4 regions of the Streptomyces sp. NPDC017246 genome follow, and region 1 is predicted to be linked to each of the others. Evidence: riboswitches for the same ligand, from Rfam matches in the RefSeq annotation. Region 1 holds a riboswitch; each other region holds the start of a gene.
What was found. Region 1 has a riboswitch for cobalamin ahead of ACH4MY_RS33465 (energy-coupling factor ABC transporter permease). Riboswitches for the same ligand answer to the same signal wherever they lie in the genome.

Region 1 (2,191 bases):
ACTGCTGTGCGCCGCCGCGTCGATCGGCAGCATCGGCGGTTACGCGTCCTGGCCGTCGACGGACGACGCGGCCCGGGGGGATCCGGCACCGGCCCCAGCCCCGGTACTGGCGTCGGCCGCGGCCCCGGCACCGGTACTGGCGTCGGCCGTGGCCCCCGCGTCGCCCCTGTCCACCGCCGCGGTCTTCGCCCCGGCGGCCGTCCCGGCAGCCCCGTCCGTCTCCGACGCGGCCACGTCCGAACTGGCCGTTTCCGCCCCAGCCCTCGCCGATCCAGCCGTTTCCACCCCAGCCGTCTCCGCCTCAGCCGTCTCCGATCCGGCGGTCTCGGACCTCTCCGTCTCCGCCCGGGCCGCCCCCTGCCGGCGCCCGCGCCGCAGGCCGAAGTAGTACGCGAGCACCCCGGCGCCGATGGCCGCCTGGAGGGCGAAGAGCGCGGACTCGATCTCACCGGACGGGGGCTCGTAGAGGGGGCTGAACCACGGTTCGTAGTCCGGCTGGAGCTCGGTGATGGCGGTCTCCGCCTCCGCGTCCGACCCGGTGAACGGTTCCTCCTTGTGGTCCCCGAGCCCGAGCGCGAGCGGCAGTACCGCGAGCGCGGCGACGACGAGCAGCAACAGGGTGTTGATCTTCGCGTTCCGGCTCATCGCGCGGCCGCCTCCTCGCGTCGCTCCGTCGTGCGCCCGGCGAGGACGCCGAGCCGGGTCAGTTCGCCCTTGCTCGACTGGGTGAGCAGCCGCATCACGAGCACGGTGAGCAGTCCCTCGCTGACCGCCAGCGGAATCTGCGTCACGGCGAAGATCCCGCCGAACTTGGCGAGCGCGCCGGGAATGCCGCTCCCCGGGTCCGGGAAGGCGAGAGCGAGCTGAACGCTGGTCACGCAGTACGTGGACAGGTCGGCGACGAAGGCGCCGAAGAAGACGGCGACCATCAGCGGCGCACCGAACCGGCGGAGCAGCCGGTACGCGCCGTAGCCCGCCCAGGGCCCGACGATCGCCATCGAGAAGGCGTTCGCGCCGAGCGTGGTCAGCCCGCCGTGGGCGAGCAGCAGGGCCTGGAAGAGAAGGGTGATCGTGCCCAGGACCGCCATGATGGGGGGCCGGAACAGGATCGCGCCCAGCCCCGTCCCGGTCGGATGCGAGCAACTGCCTGTCACGGAAGGCAATTTGAGTGCCGACAGGACGAACGTGAAGGCGCCGGAGGCACCGAGCAGCAGGGTGGACTCAGGATTCGACCGCACCTCGCGGGTCAGCGCGCGGACCCCGTGGACGACGAACGGCGCGGACGCGACGCCCCAGGCGGCGGCGTGCACAGGGGGCAGATACCCCTCGGCTATATGCATGGTTGGGAGACCCTCTCCAGCACCTCGTGGATGGACAACGCACCCTGGCCGGTCTCCTGGCTGACGGTCATGCGCCCGGACTCCGCCTTCCCACACCACGAGGGTCTCCCGTCGTGGTCCAGTGGCTTCCCCGTGGGTATTTCCCGCGGGGGTGGAGCCGGACCTCCCGATCACAGTGGCGAGGGCCGCACCGGTACTTCACCGGTTTCCCGTACACCAAGGCCCTGCGACATTAGTGCGTTGACCTGCTGGATCACAACACGGTCGCCACCCGGTGCGGCCTCTCGCTCACTGCGCGCAGTCACTCCTTGCGGTAGGCGTACGCCTCCGAGGCCGCCGCCGACACGGCGTCGAGGTCGCCGCCCGCGCTCGCCGTGACCAGGGCGGCGACCGCGCCCTCGACGAACGGGGCGTCCACCAGGCGAGACCCGGCGGGCAGTTCGTCGCCCTCGGCGAGCAAGGCCTTCACGGTGAGCACGGCGCTGCCCAGGTCGACCAGGATCGCCACGCCGGCGCCCCGGTCGACGCCCTTCGCCGCCTCGCAGATCAACTCGGAACTCGTCCCCAGGCCGCCGTCCGGGGTTCCGCCCGCCGGGAGGATCGGCGCCAGGTCGCCGCCTCCGGCGAGCCCCTGGGCCAGCTCGGCCACGGCCGCGGCGACGGCGGCGCTGTGCGAGACGAGCACGATCCCGACGGGTGACCCGCTCATGACGCCTCCCCGGTACGCCCGTTCTCGGCGAGCGCGGTCTCGTCCAGCGCGGCGAACAACAGCGCGGAGGAGGTCGCCCCCGGGTCCTGGTGCCCCATCGACCGCTCACCCAGATAACTGGCCCTGCCCTTGCGGGCCCGTA
Region 2 (2,191 bases), on a different contig from region 1:
TCGACCGGTGCCTTGGCCAGGACGGGCAGGGCGTCGCCGAGCCGGTCGAAGTAGGAGGCGACGAGCAGCTTCGGGCGGTCGGTGAGCGCGCCGAGATCGCGATAGGTGCGGGCGGCGGCGTCGAGTTCGGCCGGGGTCCGGTCCTGGACCAGGGCGGGTTCGTCGAGCTGGACCCATGCGGCCCCCGCGGCACGGAGGTCGGCGAGGACCTCCGCGTACACCGGGAGCAGCCGGTCGAGCAGCGTCAGGGGATCGAAATCGGCGGCGACTCCGGGCGCCGGCTTGGACAACAGCAGGTAGGTGACGGGGCCGACGAGGACGGGCCGGGCCGCGAGGCCGAGCGCGAGGGCTTCCCGCAGCTCGTCGACCCGCTGGGAGGAATCGGCGGCGAACACCGTGTCCGGCCCCAACTCCGCCACCAGATAGTGGTAGTTGGTGTCGAACCACTTCGTCATCTCCAGCGGCGCCACGTCCTGAGTGCCGCGCGCCATCGCGAAGTAGCCGTCGAGCGGATCCGCGGCGACGGCCTCCCGGTGGCGCTCGGGGATCGCGCCGACCATGACGGTGGTGTCGAGGACGTGGTCGTAGAGCGAGAAGTCGCCGGTGGGCACTTCACGGATGCCGGCCTCGGCGAGCCGCCGCCAGTTCGCGGCGCGCAGTTCGGCGGCCGTGGAGCGCAGGGCGCCTGCGGTGACGCGGCCCTTCCAGTAGCCCTCGATCGCCTTCTTCAGCTCCCGGTCACCGCCCTGGCGGGGGTGGCCGTACACGGTGGCCCGTGCGGCCGGGGCCGTGGACTTCGTGGTCACGGAGATCTCCTTCGCGAGATGAATCCCTGAGATCCCGGAGACGGGACGAGAGCGCGAAGGGGCGACGACCGGACGGCCGACCGGGCGCGCTACGGCGCGGTCGTCCGACTGGTGTGTACGCCGACCCGCCCTCGAGGTCACCGGGATGTCCGCGCGCGGAATCGTCCGCGTGCGGGCAACGGGCAGGTCTTCGGACTCGCGGGCACGCCCTCCGGATTCCACCGGCGGACACCTAGTGGCCGTCGCTTCCCGGACCCTTCCCGGATCCAGTGCGTATGACGGCGGTCGTTCCCGCTCACCGCTGCGGGGCAGTCCCGGATTCCCACCGGGTTCCCTCTTACGACGCATCCCGCCTGGCGGACGGGGCGAACCAGCTGCACGCCCAGGCTACGGCAGCGGTCACGGCCGCCGCTGGGAAGATCGACTTGTCGCCGGCCGCCGCCCGCCGTTTCCACGAGTCCGCTGTCGACCTTCGTCGCGGAGGAAGGCCGGGTATGTCACTGATACGATTTCGAATCGTGTTCGAGAAAACACCGGCAACCCGGACTCCCGCTCGCCCGGCCGTGGTGCAGCGCCGGGGCGTGGAGCGCAGACGGGCCATCCTCGACACCGCGGAGGTCCTGCTCGTCGAGCAGGGCTACGAGGCCGCCACGCTCAAGGCGATCGGAGAGCGGGCCGGGATCCCCGTCGCCTCCGTCTACCACTACTTCTCCGACCGGCACCAGGTCGACGCCGAGCTGCTGCAAGGCCATATGAACGAGGTCGACGCCCTCGTCGGCGCCGAGCTGGAGGCCTCGGGACCGCAGACGCTGAGTGACACGGCCGACGCCGTCATCAACCCGCTGCTCGGCTACTTCCGTCGCCACCCCGGCTGCGTCGAGCTGTGGTTCAAGGGGCGCGGCGAGCCGCTCGTCGAGCTGGTCCGCGCGTTCGACGAAGCGCAGGCCGAGCGCCTCCGGCACCTCCTCGTGGAACGCGGCCTCGTCCCCGCCGACGTACCGCCGCTGGTCCTGGAGCTCGCCTTCGAGATCGGCAACCGGCTCTTCGACGTCGCGTTCCGGCGCTCGCCGGACGGTGACGACGCCACGATCGACGAGGCCCGCCGCGTCGTGACCGCGTATCTGGAGACCTACGCCTCGGACGCGCGGCGCCGGGGCTGACGGCGGTCACCGCCCGGCGGGGCGGCGACGGCCGGGGCGGCGTTGTGCGGGGCGGTCCGGGCCGCGGGGCGGCCCGGGTTCCCGAGGGGAGAAGAGGAAGCGGCGCTCACCCGCTCGGCCCGCCAGGGATGCCCGCCGGTCCGTGAATGGGAAGGCTGGTGGCACGGAGCGGGCGCTGACCGGGCGCCGACCGGGCGCGTGCGGGGTGAGAGGCGGACACGGGAT
Region 3 (2,191 bases), on a different contig from region 1:
GGTGGCGAGGACGTCGGTCCAGTCGCCGTGCGGGTGTCCGCAGCGGCGCTCGCACCCGGAGAAGTGCACGGGGAGGCCGGGCGCCCCTCTGCGCGCGTTGTCTCCGGGGGCGGCGTCGGCGCGGACGTCGGCGAGGGACTTGGCACAGCCGGGCCGCCCGGTGCAGGCGGTGACACCGGCCCAGGGGGAGTCGGGGCGGGTGACGAGTCCGGCCGCGTCGAGCGCGGGCAGCCGGTCGGCGCCGGCTCCGGCCACGACGACCCCGCGCCAGGGCGTGAGCCGGACCTCGTCGGCGGGGAGCAGCGCCCGGAGCTGGGCGGTGGTGAGACGGCCGAGCGGGGCGAGGACGGAGAGGGCGGCGGGCCCGAGGACGCCGGGGGAGAGGGGAGGGCCCTGGGGGAGTTCCGGTGCGGGTACGGGCACCGCCGTCACTCCCGACTCCGCCACGTCCACCGCGTACCCCTCCGGGAGTTCCCGGACCCGCCAGGCCCCGGTTCCGGCCTTCCGCGCCGTGGTCAGGAACCCGCCCGCGACCGCCAGGGCCGCGCCGGGAGCGTCGGAGCCCGCGAGCCGGACGGCCCGGCCGCCGACGTGCAGTTCGGCCTCTCCCCCGCCCACTGCGACCAAGGTCACATCCCCGCCGAGCCCGGCGACATCACCGCGTCCGTCGTCGAGGACGAAGAGGAATCGGCCGGAAAGCGCCGCCGCCCAGGGCGCGGAGCGCAGGTGGGTGTCCAGCTCGCGGGCCCACAACTGCACGTCGGCGGCGCCGAGTCCGTCGAGCCCGGAGGCCGGGGAGGCGACGATGTTGCGGACGCGTTCGTGGGTGGGGGAGGGCAGCAGGCCCGCCTCGTCGAGGAGCGCCGCCAGCTCGGCCCCGCAGCTCTCGGCGAGGCCGCGCAGCTCGGCGTTGCCGCGCGAGGTGATGCTGAGCCGTCCGTCGCCCAGGGTCTCCGCGGCGTGCGCCAGGGTCTCGACCTGACGAGACGTCAAGCGTCCTCCGGGCAGGCGGAGTCGGGCGAGGTGGCCGTCGTCGGCGGAGTGCAGGCGCAGCGCCCCGGGGCACGCGTCGCCGCGGTCCCGTATGCGAGGTTCACCCGGTTCGGGCGTCGGGGGCGGGGTGGGCGGCATGGCGGCGAGCATACCGACGGGGAACCGGCCGACCACCGGGTGTGATCCGGCCGACTCCCCGGCTCCTCCCGGCCCGCCGACCGCACGATCTACTATGCAGACGGCATGGGGTCCCAGGACCCCGGGGAGGAAGCCCGGTGAGAATCCGGCGCGGTCCCGCCACTGTGAGCCCGTACCGGACGTGCCTCGGCACGAACCGGAACGGGTGAGTCAGGAACTCCCGCCAATCCACACGACCACCCGGGGCGCGGACAACCCCGAGGAAGGCCTGCGCTCGCCATGCTTCTGCTGCTGTCGCACTCCGACACCGACCTGCTCAGCGCCCGCGCGGCCGGCGGCCCGGTGGAGTACCGCTTCGCCAACCCCGCCCGTCTCCCCCTCACCGAGCTGACCGGCCTGCTGGCCGACGCCGAGCTCGTCGTCGTCCGCCTCCTCGGCGGCCTCCGTTCCTGGGAGGAGGGCCTCGACGCGGTCCGCGCCGCCGGCAAGCCGGTGGTCGTCCTCAGCGGCGAACAGGCCCCCGACGCACAGCTGATGGAGGCGTCCACCGTCCCCGTCGGCGTCGCCACCGAGGCGCACGCCTACCTCGCGCACGGCGGCCCCGGGAACCTGGAGCAGCTCGCCCGCTTCCTCTCCGACACCGTGCTGCTCACCGGCCACGGCTTCGAGTCCCCGGCCGCCGCCCCCACCTGGGGCCCGCTGGAGCGCACCGCCCGCACGACCACCGGCCCGACCGTCGCCGTGCTCTACTACCGCGCCCACCACATGAGCGGGAACACCGGCTTCGTCGACACCCTCTGCTCGGCGATCGAGGACACCGGCGCGCAGGCGCTCCCGCTGTACGTGGCATCCCTGCGCGCCCCCGAACCGGAGCTGCTCGACCGGCTCCGTACCGCCGACGCGATCGTCACCACCGTCCTCGCCGCGGGCGGCACCAAGCCCGCGGAGGCGCAGGCCGGCGGCGACGAGGAGGCCTGGGACGCGGGTGCGCTCGCCGCGCTCGACGTGCCCATCCTCCAGGCGCTCTGCCTGACCGGCTCGCGCGCCGCCTGGGAGGAGA
Region 4 (2,191 bases), on a different contig from region 1:
CGGCGGGCGACCGGCATCCGGCACCCGTTGGAGGCCGGGGGCCGACCGGAGGCACACTGCCCTCATGGACTTCACGATCAGGGCGGTACGGCCCGAGGAGTACGAGACGCTCGGTGAGCTCACCGCGGGGACCTATCTGAACGACGGGCTGCTGAAGTACGGGGCCGAGGACTCGTATCTGAACGTGCTCCGGGACACCGCACGGCGGGCGCGCGAGAGCGAGGTGCTCGTCGCCGAGGACGGCGACGGGCGGCTCCTCGGCGGCGTGACCTTCGCCACCGGCAGCACCCCGTGGGCGGACATCGCGGTCGAGGGCGAGGCCGAGTTCCGGATGCTCGCGGTCTCCCGGGAGGCCCGCGGGCGGGGCGTCGGAGAGGCCCTCGTACGGGCCTGTATCGAGCGGGCGAGGGCCCTGCCGGGGTGCCGGCGCATCGTGCTCTCCACGGACGCCTCGATGGTCTCCGCGCACCGGATATACGACCGCCTGGGCTTCGTCCGGACCCCGGACCGGGACTGGGAGCCGATTCCCGACCACCGCCTGCGCACCTACGCCTTGGAGTTCTGAGCCGGGGGACGACACAACATGTGGGGGGTGCCGCACACGGCGCCCCCCACATGTATGCTCGTCCTCGCTGTCGACGCAGGGGAATCCGGCGCGAATCCGGAACTGTCCCGCAACGGTGTGCTTCGTACGGATACGACGAATTCGTACGACGTGAGTCCGAGGACCTGCCGACGGCGCACCCGGTCCGTCCGTTCCGGGTGCCAATGACGTCCGGGCCTCGCGGAGTGGGCCGGTGGAAGCGTCGCGTCCGGTGTTGTGGACGCCCGTCTGCCCGCCTTCCCCCGCCGCGGCCCCGCGCCGAGCGAGGGAGAGCCCCCACGTGACCATCGCGCCCGCCGATCCGGCTTCCGCCGAGGCTTCCGCGGTCGAGAGCGACGGCCCCGGGACCGTACTGCTGCGGACCCTGACCGACCTCACCGCCGATCTCCCCGACACCGACCCCGGCAAGGTCGCCGCCGCCGCGCTCCGCGGCCGCAGCGCCGTGGCGGACGAGGCGGAGCTGCGCGAACTGGCCACCGAGGCGGCCGCGGGTCTCATCGCCGACGACCCGGCGTACTCCCGGCTCGCCGCCCGGCTCCTGACGATCACCATCGCCGACGAGGCGGCCGGGCAGGGCTCGTTCTCCTTCTCCGCCTCCGTCGCCGTGGGTCACCGCGAGGGCCTGATCGCCGACCGCACCGCCGAGTTCGTGGCGCTGCACGCGGACCGGCTGGACGCGACCGTCGACGCGGCCGCCGACGACCGCTTCGGCTACTTCGGCCTGCGCACCCTCTACTCGCGCTACCTGCTGCGCCACCCGATCACCCGCAAGGTGATCGAGACCCCGCAGCACTTCATGCTCCGCGTGGCCTGCGGTCTCGCCGAGGACGACAGCGTCCGCGCGCTCGACGAGGTCGCCGCGCTGTACGGCCTGATGAGCCGGCTCGACTACCTGCCGTCCTCCCCCACGCTCTTCAACTCCGGCACCCGCCACCCGCAGATGTCCTCCTGCTACCTCCTGGACTCCCCCCAGGACGAGCTGGACTCCATCTACGACCGCTACCACCAGGTGGCGCGCCTCTCGAAGCACGCGGGCGGCATCGGCCTCTCCTACTCCCGCATCCGCGCCCGCGGTTCGCTGATCCGCGGCACCAACGGCCACTCCAACGGCATCGTGCCGTTCCTGAAGACGCTCGACGCCTCCGTCGCCGCCGTGAACCAGGGCGGCCGCCGCAAGGGTGCCGCCGCCGTCTACCTGGAGACCTGGCACGCGGACATCGAGGAGTTCCTCGAACTCCGCGACAACACGGGCGAGGACCAGCGCCGTACGCACAACCTGAACCTGGCGCACTGGATCCCCGACGAGTTCATGCGCCGCGTCAACGCCGACGCCGACTGGTCGCTCTTCTCCCCGGCGGACGTGCCCGAGCTCGTCGACCTGTACGGCGCGGAGTTCGACGCCGCCTACCACAAGGCGGAGGCCGCGGGCCTGGCCCGCAAGACGATGCCGGCCCGCGACCTGTACGGCCGGATGATGCGGACCCTGGCCCAGACCGGCAACGGCTGGATGACCTTCAAGGACGCCTCGAACCGGACGGCCAACCAGACCGCCGAGCCCGGCACGGTCGTCCACTCCTCGAATCTGTG

Region 2: another riboswitch for cobalamin. It lies ahead of metE (5-methyltetrahydropteroyltriglutamate--homocysteine S-methyltransferase); the one in region 1 lies ahead of ACH4MY_RS33465 (energy-coupling factor ABC transporter permease).
Region 3: another riboswitch for cobalamin. It lies ahead of cobN (cobaltochelatase subunit CobN); the one in region 1 lies ahead of ACH4MY_RS33465 (energy-coupling factor ABC transporter permease).
Region 4: another riboswitch for cobalamin. It lies ahead of ACH4MY_RS34085 (ribonucleoside-diphosphate reductase subunit alpha); the one in region 1 lies ahead of ACH4MY_RS33465 (energy-coupling factor ABC transporter permease).

The regions. Positions count from the first base shown of each region.
Region 1 covers NZ_JBIRMW010000020.1:2,976-5,166, reverse strand. The annotation lists gene cbiQ (cobalt ECF transporter T component CbiQ) at 1-33, opposite strand, end outside; partial or broken gene ACH4MY_RS33470 (energy-coupling factor ABC transporter substrate-binding protein) at 330-645, opposite strand; gene ACH4MY_RS33465 (energy-coupling factor ABC transporter permease) at 642-1,340, opposite strand; cobalamin riboswitch at 1,369-1,576, opposite strand; gene ACH4MY_RS33460 (PTS-dependent dihydroxyacetone kinase phosphotransferase subunit DhaM) at 1,642-2,049, opposite strand; gene dhaL (dihydroxyacetone kinase subunit DhaL) at 2,046-2,191, opposite strand, start outside.
Region 2 covers NZ_JBIRMW010000001.1:943,858-946,048, reverse strand. The annotation lists gene metE (5-methyltetrahydropteroyltriglutamate--homocysteine S-methyltransferase) at 1-806, opposite strand, end outside; cobalamin riboswitch at 970-1,196, opposite strand; gene ACH4MY_RS04300 (TetR/AcrR family transcriptional regulator) at 1,388-1,966, shown strand; gene ACH4MY_RS04295 (diacylglycerol/lipid kinase family protein) at 2,190-2,191, shown strand, end outside.
Region 3 covers NZ_JBIRMW010000002.1:472,257-474,447, forward strand. The annotation lists gene ACH4MY_RS06885 (cobalamin biosynthesis protein CobG) at 1-1,143, opposite strand, end outside; cobalamin riboswitch at 1,222-1,370, shown strand; gene cobN (cobaltochelatase subunit CobN) at 1,411-2,191, shown strand, end outside.
Region 4 covers NZ_JBIRMW010000021.1:4,673-6,863, forward strand. The annotation lists gene ACH4MY_RS34080 (GNAT family N-acetyltransferase) at 65-565, shown strand; cobalamin riboswitch at 603-752, shown strand; gene ACH4MY_RS34085 (ribonucleoside-diphosphate reductase subunit alpha) at 885-2,191, shown strand, end outside.